DNA from 3 places in the Arthrobacter sp. R3-55 genome. Region 3 is predicted to be linked to each of the others. Evidence: riboswitches for the same ligand, from Rfam matches in the RefSeq annotation. Region 3 holds a riboswitch; each other region holds the start of a gene.
What was found. Region 3 has a riboswitch for cyclic di-AMP ahead of M1D51_RS01505 (hypothetical protein). Riboswitches for the same ligand answer to the same signal wherever they lie in the genome.
Positions count from the first base shown of each region.

Region 1 (3,268 bases), 1.4 Mb from region 3:
CCGCCAACGCCGAGGACGACTTCGTAGCCCTCGGGCGCACGGAAGAACTGGCTGAGTCCTTCACGAACAGAACCCACGAGGTTCTTGACCGGAGCCTGGCGGTGGGACGTGCCCAGGATGGTGGACGAAGCGGCAGACAGTGCCTCGATCTGTTCCGGACGGACCTTGGAGGGTCCTGCGCCGAAGCGTCCGTCCTTGGGCAGCAGATCTGCGGGAATGGTGATGCTGTTGTCGCTCACGTGTGGCTCCAATGGGTATCGGCTAGAGATGGGTCGTGGCAGGTGGCATCAACTGCCCCTTCGACACCCCCAATTCTGCCTGACCCGGTGCGGAGGCAGGAACCTGCAGCCGTCATAGTCCGCCACGTGGAATGCCGGCCAACCATATGCGACCGGAATTATCCAGAGTAATTCCAAATAAGCTAGGCTGGTGGTTGGCGTCCATGGGGCGGCGGTGCACACCGGCCACCCTGGCAAGGGACGCTGTACGGTGGAGATTACGCAAGGAACTGCGTTCGAGGAGAGCTGAGCTGGATGACGGATCTGATCGATACCACTGAGATGTATCTTCGGACCATTTTGGAGCTTGAAGAAGAGAACATCGTGGCTCTCAGGGCCCGCATCGCCGAGCGGTTGCGGCACTCCGGTCCCACGGTTTCCCAGACCATCGGACGCATGGAGCGCGACGGCTTGGTGATTGTTTCCAACGACCGCCACCTGGAACTGACCGAGGTGGGACGCAAGCGAGCCACCGAGGTCATGCGCAAGCACCGCCTTGCCGAGCGGCTCCTGGCTGATGTCATCGGCCTGGACTGGGCTTATGTCCACGACGAAGCGTGTCGCTGGGAACACGTGATGAGCGAGCGTGTGGAACGGCGGCTGTACGAACTCCTGGAACACCCGACCGAATCTCCTTATGGCAACCCCATCCCGGGCCTCGAAGCGCTCGGTGGCCTTGCAAGTCAGCCTTTCCCCCGCCTCGATGTCAACCTCCTCCAGGCGATGGACGGGTATGCGGCCAATTCCCACGTGGCGGTCACCCGTTTGGCGGAGCCCATCCAGGTTGAGCCTGAACTCCTCACCCAGCTGGATGAAGGCGGGATCCGTCCCGGAGCAGCTGTGTCACTCGAGCGCGTTGGCGAATACATCTCCGTCCGGGTCCCCGGTATTGAGGGAGCCCTGGAGCTCCCGCCCGAGGTGGCGGCGCACGTCTTTGTCACCGTCGGCTGACACGCCTTTCCTGACGCGGTGTCATATCTCACTTTTGAGCTGATGGCGCGCGTGTGACCTGCGGTTTTCCGCAATTAGTGATAAGGGGCCGGCTCATCATGCCTCTTCCTGTTGATAACGAATTTATTACTGCGGGCCTTAATCCCCTATAGTTATCTACTAGCGCTGATACCAAAGCGTTACCTGTTCCGGAGCCGAGCTCTGCCAGCGGAACAGGTGTGTCATCCACCACTGGCAGAGGCGGGGGAACCACAAGCGGCTGTCTAAAGAAGCAGCCTTGGGGTGAAGTCCGCAGCAGAAGTGCCCATTTACGCAAGTCCCTCTTGGGATACCTGTGTGCCGTGAGCGCTTCGTGCGGACCGGGTCTTTGAACTCTCTGACCCGAATCCGACAGCTAACTTCGCAGGCTTTTGAGAGAGGAACAGAGTTTGACAACGCAGAACGTCAGGGGCCGCCGCCGCGCGTCGGGCCCCGCTGCTGAGCTGCGGCCAGCCCGCGTCGTATCGGAGATCCGGCCACGCGACACCGAACGCCAGGTGCGCCGCCGTAAGAGCCCGTTACGCCAGGTAGCCGACTTCGCCGCAGCCAGTGGTGTCGGGCAGAAGGCCGGAGTTGCGCTTGCCGCCACCGGACTTGCCCTGACTGTAGGTCTGCCGGCCACCAGCCCGGTCATGGCAACTTCCGAATCAGGCCAAACCGAGGCAGCCCTGGCTGTCACCGGTGGCAGCCAGCCCGAAGTGTCGGCTGCTGCATCGGCAAAAATCGACTTCAGCCGCGCCGCAGTTGCCACCGCCGCCGATCCTGATGGCAAGCTGAAGCAATTGCTCAGTGCGCAGTCCGCCGGAAGCATCCAGCGCGCCTCGTCCACGGGCACCATGGCCAGCCCCCTCGATACACTGACCACTGCTTCCCCCTTTGGCTACCGCATCAGCCCCCTCACGGGTGGTTCCGGTGACTTTCACCGCGGTCAGGACTTCGTAGCCCAGTGCGGCACGGCAGTCCATGCCGCAGCCAGCGGCAAGGTTACCTTTGCCGGGTGGCACGAGTACGGCGGAGGCAACCGCGTGGTGGTAGACCACGGAAACGGCCTTGAGACCACGTATAACCACCTGTCCTCCTTCACCGTCAAGGTGGGCCAGACTGTCAGTCGCGGCGACACTGTTGCGCTGAGCGGCACCACGGGCGCCTCCACTGGCTGCCACCTCCACTTTGAAGTACAGGTCAACGGTGAAGTTGTTGACCCCATGGGCTGGCTTTAGTCCATTTGATGGTCGTCTCTCGCATTCGTGACACACCCCGTGACCTGAATGTGACATTCACGTTCAACTGTTGTACCGTACAAAGCGCATCGGCTTTTTAGGGGGCCGGTGCACTTGAGTGGATTGCCTAGCTCTGCCACCGCTCAAGGTCCGTTCGCATAAATCGTCTGGCAGGGGCGGGGGAACCACTTCTGGTCTTCGTAAGAAGGCCTTGGGGTTAAGTCGCAAAAGCTTCCTTGAAGCAGCGCGGCCGGATGACTCCCATCCGAATCCGACAGCTCACCTCGCAGGCATTGGGAGAGGCTACCTACGTGTCATCACGCACTACCCCTGCGCGCCATCGCGCCGAATCGGTTCGTACGAACCCTTTGAACACGCTTTCCAAGGCTGTTTCATCCAACGCCGGTACCGTTGGCCGTCAGGCCGTCGTTCTGGCAGCAGCCTCAGGCCTCGTCCTTAGCGTCGGTCTGCCGGCCCAGGCAGCAGACACCGACGTTTCCAAGTCGGAAGCCTCCAGCACCCAGCAGATGGTCACCACTGCAGTAGTCACAGCAGAGCCCACCGCTACTGTCTCCTTCGAAAGCCCCGTCGTGGCCACCAAGGAAGCTCCCAAGGTTGTCCAGCGCGCTTCGCAGGCCACCCAGCGGACCGCGGCCAACGGCAACCAGACCACCGCAGGCGCCGTGACCGCGAAGTCCTCCGAAGCCAAGGACGCTGCTTCCAGCGCCGCCGCTTCCGGCCTCGCTGCGATCGCCTACACCGGCATCGGCCACCCGTACG
Region 1 covers NZ_CP096423.1:3,702,596-3,705,863, reverse strand. Annotated here, with positions in the region: gene serC (phosphoserine transaminase) at 1-239, opposite strand, end outside; gene M1D51_RS16915 (metal-dependent transcriptional regulator) at 534-1,229, shown strand; cyclic di-AMP (ydaO/yuaA leader) riboswitch at 1,422-1,651, shown strand; gene M1D51_RS16910 (M23 family metallopeptidase) at 1,658-2,488, shown strand; cyclic di-AMP (ydaO/yuaA leader) riboswitch at 2,634-2,795, shown strand; gene M1D51_RS16905 (C40 family peptidase) at 2,800-3,268, shown strand, end outside.
Region 1: linked by a shared signal. The riboswitch ahead of M1D51_RS16910 (M23 family metallopeptidase) and the one ahead of M1D51_RS01505 (hypothetical protein) in region 3 are both predicted to bind cyclic di-AMP.

Region 2 (3,268 bases), 740 kb from region 3:
CGTTATGGCGTGGGCTCCATAGTGGTGGACGGGTTCGGCGCGTTGTCCGCAACCGGCCCGTCAGTACACACCGGAATGCTTCAACGCTGCGACGCCGCTGATCCAGCAGCCATGCAGGAACGCAACGAAATCCTCCGCCACCTACGGAACTACGCCGCCAGCCACCACCTGGATGTCCGCAGCACCACCCGGGCTGTACGCCTTGATTTCCTTGGCTCCGACCCGTCCCAGCAGATCGGCTACGGACTGGCTGCCAGCATGACCACTGCCGGGCTCAGAACGGGGCTCCACGCCTCCGGTCCACTCGAATCCACCCGCCGTCAGTGGGCCGTGCACACTGCCAACGGGGTCCTTCTGGCCGACCATATTGTGGTGACGCGCTGCGCACAGAGTCAGTTGCGCCGCATGCTGGCCGAACTGGGCATAGCGATCGGGCAGAATCTGGTGGCCGCCATGCGGGCCGTCGGGATGCACTTGGTGGGAGTCGGGGAACTCATTACGCCCACACCCAAGGAAGTGCTTCGCCAGGCAAAGGCTGTGGGCCAGGCGATATCATCCAAGGTTGCCCTCCCGGCAGGCCCGGGCATCGCTACCGCCTAGGACTCTGAACTTTAACTCACATTATTTAACGCCAAAGGCCGGTGTCCTCGAAGATTGGTTCTTCGAAGACACCGGCCTTTGAACTGAAGCGTGAGGCTTATGCGCCAGCGCGTACGTAGGTCAGGGGACCCGTTGCGGTCAACCAGCTGATGGGGTGGATGCCCGTCTGGTTGCCGTTGATGCCACCGCTGATGGCCTGGCCGTTGCCGATGTAGATGGCAACGTGGCCGGACTGGACGATCATGTCGCCGGGCTGGGGCGAGCTGACAACCTTGCCGTAGTTCATGAACTGCATGGGACCGAGGTCGCCAACAGGAATGCCTGCGGAACCGAGGGCCCGCTCCACCATGGCGGTGCAGTCCTGCATGATGCCGATCTGGGCGTAAGCCGAGGCAACCATGGCAGCGTTGACGCCACCGACGGCCGGGGCTGCAGCAGGAGCCGGAGCCGGAGCCGGAGCTGCGGCCGGAGCGGCAGCAGCAGCCTTGGCAACAGGAGCCGTTGCAGCTGCAGTGGTGACTGCAGCCTTCTTGGCGACGGGAGCCGGAGCAACCGGAGCCGGCTTCTCGATGACCGGAGCTGCTACGGAAGCAACAGCGGGGCGCTCGAAGTTGACGGTAGCCGTGGCCAATGCGGTCACAACCTGGGTGGGAGCCTCGGAAACGGTCTCAGCGACCGTTGCAGGGCTGGAATCCCGCTGAACCGGAGCTTCAGCTGCGTGGGCAGCAATGGAGCCGGTCAGGACAAGGCCGGAGGCTGCTGCGATAACAGCTGCCTGGCGGCCAGCGCCGGAAGCGTTGCTGGCGACTGCCTTGGAGATGGAGATGAACGGATTAGGACGTACGCTGTCCGCCTTACGACGGCCGCGAAGAATGCGTGAAGACATGAAAGAGCCTCTCCCGATGCCTGCGAGGTTAGCTGTCGGATTCGGATGGGAGTCACCCGGCCACTACGCCCCGCTGTTACGCGGAAGCTTCGTGACTTCACCCCAAGGCACGCTCGAAAGCGACCTAAAATGGGTTCCCCGTCTCTGCCGTAAGGTTTGTCTGCGAACGGATTCCGGACTGCGGCAGAGCTAGGCAATCAGGCCGGAAGTGCCCGCTACGTGGAACAGGCACAGGTACAACCGTACGCGATGATCACGCCGAAGTCACATTTAAGTAACGAGAACCGCGCTTCTGGCGTGTCGTGGTGACCATTTCGAGATCTTCGCAGCTACGTAGAAAACCCCGTTATTCCGCGGCAGAATCGCCCTCAGAGTCATTTGACGCAGCCAGTTTCCGGCGTGCAGTAACGGCCAGAAAAATAACGAGACCTACAGCAACCACGGCCAGTCCCACGATGCTCCACGGGAAGGGCTGGGAGGCATCCGCGGCCGGTTCACTGCTGCCGTTTCCAGGCGCCCCGGTTCCTGCGGTCGGCACCGCTGCGGAGGATGAAGCCGGGGCCGACGTCGAGGCACCTGCCGAAGCGCCTGTCGACGTCGTGCTTCCCGCGGTGGCAGTGAACGTAAAGGTGCCTTCAATGGGGTGGGAATCGCTGCTGACAACCCGCCAGACCACGGTGTACTCGCCGGCGGGGGCGCCTTTACGCAGCTTTTGAACCGCCTGGTTGTCAATGATTTCAACGGGGCCGTCGGCCCAGTTTTCGCCACCCGCCGTGACAGTTACGCCCGAACCGATGGCAAGCGGCCGGTTGTTGAAGGTAATGGCGACCGACGCCGGCACTTCCGTCACAGCGGCACCGTTGGCCGGCGTCGTGGATTCGGCGACGTCATGGGCGGACGCCGGAGCCGCCGAAAACAGCAGGGCGGACGCGAAGGCAAGAGCAGCAACGACGGCGGCCAGAAGCGGGCGGATGGTACGCATGGGGCGGTTTCTCCTAGTGTTGGCTTCCTTACAGACTAGGCGAATCGTCCGGAGCGCCCGTACCGGACCGCATAGGATTTGAGAGCACACTCCCCTCGATCCCCGGAGTCCTTCATGCTTAAACAAGGTTCTGCAGTAGACCGCTACTTCAAGATTACTGAACGTGGATCCACGTACTCGCGGGAAATTCGTGGCGGCTTCGCAACGTTCTTCGCCATGAGCTACATCGTGGTGCTGAACCCGTTGATCCTCTCCGGGGCTGATTCGAGCGGGGCATCCCTTGGTTTCACTGCCGTCGCGGCCACCACGGCGTTCGTAGCGGGCATCCTGACCATCCTCATGGGCGCGTGGGCCAAACACCCGTTTGCCGTAGCAACGGGCCTGGGCGTCAACGCCTTTGTGGCCGTCACCGTGGCCTCGCACCCGGAACTGACCTGGCCGGACATGATGGGCCTTGTGGTGCTGTCCGGCGTCACCATGCTCATCCTGGTGCTGACAGGATTCCGGACCGCCGTGTTCAAGGCCGTCCCGGAGGCCCTGAAGACTGCGATCGTGGTGGGCATTGGCCTCTTCATTGCACTGATTGGCCTGGTCAATGCGGGATTTGTCCGCCGCATTCCCGACGCCGCCGGCACCACGGTCCCGCTGGGCCTCGGCGTGGACGGCAAGCTCATGGGCTGGCCTACCCTGGTGTTCGCAGTGGGCCTGATCCTGACCATCGCCCTGGTGGTCCGCAAGGTCCGTGGTGCCATCCTGATCGGCATCGTGGTTTCCACTGCACTGGCCGCCATCCTTGAATT
Region 2 covers NZ_CP096423.1:4,343,794-4,347,061, forward strand. Annotated here, with positions in the region: gene M1D51_RS19815 (FAD-binding protein) at 1-600, shown strand, start outside; gene M1D51_RS19820 (NlpC/P60 family protein) at 698-1,486, opposite strand; cyclic di-AMP (ydaO/yuaA leader) riboswitch at 1,490-1,658, opposite strand; gene M1D51_RS19825 (copper resistance CopC family protein) at 1,833-2,468, opposite strand; gene M1D51_RS19830 (NCS2 family permease) at 2,583-3,268, shown strand, end outside.
Region 2: linked by a shared signal. The riboswitch ahead of M1D51_RS19820 (NlpC/P60 family protein) and the one ahead of M1D51_RS01505 (hypothetical protein) in region 3 are both predicted to bind cyclic di-AMP.

Region 3 (3,268 bases):
ACCGGTTCCTCCAACTGTGAGTACGTGCAACTCTCGGGGGTCCTGTCCGGCCGCCACCTGCGAAATTGGGTGGTGTGCCGGAACCGGTCCCCCTCCATGTAGTCGTAAGCCACCTCGATCACCAGTTCGGGGCGCAGGGGGACGAAGGAGAAATCCTTGCCTGCGCTCCACCGGCTTTGGGCGCCGGGCATGCGCGAACCCCCGGCAGACTCATCCTGCTTGGCCCACTCGCCCCACGGGTGCTCACCGAGGTCCACTTGGTAGGGCTCAAGCTCAGCCACCAGGGCCTCTCGCTTGGCCATGGGGAACGATGCCACCACTCCTACGTGATGCAGCCGACCAGTGTCGTCGTGGAGGCCGAGCAGCATGGAACCAACTACTTTTGCGGTCTTATGCCAGCGGAAACCTGCCACCACGCAATCCGCAGTGCGCTCATGCTTGGTCTTGAACATCACCCGCTTGTTGGGCTGGTACGCACCATCCAGCGGCTTGGACAGCACGCCGTCCAGGCCCGCGCCCTCGAGTTGCACGAACCACTCCTGCGCCCGTTGAAGGTCAGTTACAGCAGGAGTCACATAGACGGGCGGCTTGGCCTTGGCGAGCGCACTTTCCAGGATGGCCCGACGCTCGGAGAATGGCTTATCCATGAGGTTCTCGTCGCCGAGCGCGAGGATATCGAACGCAACCAGGGACGCAGGAGTCTTCTCGGCCAGCATCCTCACCCGGCTGTCCGCCGGATGGATCCGCTGCTGAAGCACCTCGAACTCGAGCCGCGTTCCCTCGATCAGGATGATCTCGCCGTCGATCACGCATTTGTCCGGCAGGTTCTTCCTGAGAGCCTCCACCACCTCAGGGAAGTAGCGGGTCATCGGCTTCTCGTTGCGGCTGCCAAGGATGATCTCGTCACCGTCCTTGAAGACGATGGTCCGGAACCCGTCCCACTTGGGCTCGTAGTGCCCAACATCAGGAATGGCCGGAACTGACTTGGCGAGCATGGGCGAGACGGGTGGCATCACGGGCAGGTCCATAGACAATGTCTACCTGCAGGTGCCCGCCGAAGCTAGTGTTAGGCCATGGACATCTTGCTCGTGTTGGCTGCAGTGCTTGGCGCTCCGGCCTTGCCAGCCCCGAAGCGTAGGTCATAGAACCCTGCCGCTTGGCTAGACGTACCGTCCGTTACATTAATGTGACTTTACTTTCCTGCTCATGTACCGTCGTAGGGCGACCCGTATCTCCGCTGGGCCGCTTCCGGAATGACGCCGAGCTCTGCCGCACTCCGGAATCCGCCAGACCCGCGGCAGAGGCGGGGGACCCACAAGTTCCCGGACTTTTCCAAGTCCTTGGGGTGAAGCCGCTACGGCGGCCGGACGGCCTCGTCCGAACCCGACAGCTAACCTCGAAGGCGTTGAGAGGCAACCACCATGTCCCCAACCATGGATCAGCCGCGCCGCGCCCGAACTGAAGGCGAGCGCACCAAGCCAACCGGACGCCGCCGGGCCCAACCCAGCGGATCCTCCAGCAGCGTGCAGGCAAGTACCGCTGCACCCGAAACTCCCGAAATTTCAGGCACGACGCCGGACGCCCCCACTGCGGCCATTCCCACCGTCGCGCCGCCCACCACGCGGGCGGCCGCGCGGGCAGCCGAGCGGGAGCGGGCCGCCGAGCAGGAGCAGGCCGCGCAAGCCGAAGCCCGCGTATCCACCACGCCCGGGCCTCCGACAGCCGCCATTCCGATCGTCCAGGCTCCCAAGCAGCCGGCATACCCCCAGCCCACCACCCCGGAGCCGGCCACCGCCGCCATTCCGATCGTTCAGGCCTCCGAGCAGCCGACCAACCCTCAGCCCGCGTCCGAGCCGGCCACAGCCGCCATCCCGATCGTGTCCGCAAACCCGGAGCCTGCAACCACACCCGTGACACGCGTTGCCGCGCCGACCCCCGCTTCGCCGGCCCGGGCTACATCCCCGGCCCCGGTTGCTGCGGCTGCTTCGGCATCGGCCTCACTGGCTAGCCGGAAGGACGTTCGCCAACAGTCGGGCGCTCCCACGGGTTCACGCTCCGGGCAGGGTTCACAGCCAGGGCCGGGTTCCCGGTCAGGATTGGGCGGTTCGTCGCTTACACGCGAACCCCAGGCGGTCCTGGTGAAGGCGGCTTCGGTCAAGCACATCAGCCAGCGCATGGCCGTGGTGGCGGGTGCACTCGGCCTGGTCCTGACGGCCGGCACCGTGGGGCAGGCCCTCGAGTTGCCGTTCTTCGGCCAGGAGGCACCCGCGCAGGAAGCCAGCGGCGCCGACAGGAATTCGGGTTCCGCATCGCCGGCCCCCAGCGCTTCCTACTCCAGGGCTTCTTCTCCGTCCGCCTCAGCTGCTGCGACGTCGGCGGCCGGCCAACCGGCCACGGTTCCGGAGGCACCTGCGCCAGTGTCGCCGTCGTCCGTTCCCACGCCGAAAGTTTCCTTGGCTGACCCCGTCTGGGTCCCGTCCGCAGTGCCGGCGACCATCGCTGCGGCACCGGGCACCACCAGTCCGGTCCCCACACCGCCGGCTCCGGCACCGGTTCCGAGCGATGTGCCATCGGACACCGTCACCACGCCGCCGGCCACCCCGACGCCAACAACTCCCCCGACCGTTACGCCGAGCCCCAGCCCTACTCCCACCCCCACGCAGACCACCAAGCCACGTCCCACGGGCAAGCCCACCGCGTCCACCACGCCGGCGCCCACCCAGTCTGCGCTCGACCAGATCCTTGACTCCGCAAAGGACGCCCTCAAATGAGCACCCGGCTTCCCCGCATCACCACCCACGTAGGCTGGCACAGCCGGTACTGCAGCAGCAGCCGCACAGCCACCTTCCGGCGTCGGCTGGGCCGCTGGAGCTGCCAGCGCTTGAGGCGCTCGTAGGGAACCAGGAGCAGCACACGCCAAAAAGGAGGCGGGCACCCACACCGGGTGCCCGCCTCCTTTTGGTTCAACGCTCAGATCCGCGGCCGGCCCGCCCAGCGCCGGGCCTTCAAAGCGGCGTGCAATTCGAGGCGGATTGCGCCGCTCAGCGGGTCAGCGCCAATGAGCTGGCGGATGCGGCCCAGCCTGTTGTAGATGCTGCTCCTGTGGAGGTGAAGTTTGGCGGCGACGTCCTGTACTGAACCGTCGCTGTCATACAGCAGTTCCAGGACGGGCAGGAGCTCGCCGTTCTTGTCCTGGTCCTCCAGGGTCCGGAAGTGCACTGAGCCGGTGTCATCCCAGCCGCCCGGCGCCAGGAGACGGTCGAAGAGC
Region 3 covers NZ_CP096423.1:296,606-299,873, reverse strand. Annotated here, with positions in the region: gene M1D51_RS01510 (ATP-dependent DNA ligase) at 1-1,028, opposite strand, end outside; cyclic di-AMP (ydaO/yuaA leader) riboswitch at 1,275-1,419, shown strand; gene M1D51_RS01505 (hypothetical protein) at 1,422-2,771, shown strand; gene M1D51_RS01500 (PucR family transcriptional regulator) at 2,971-3,268, opposite strand, start outside.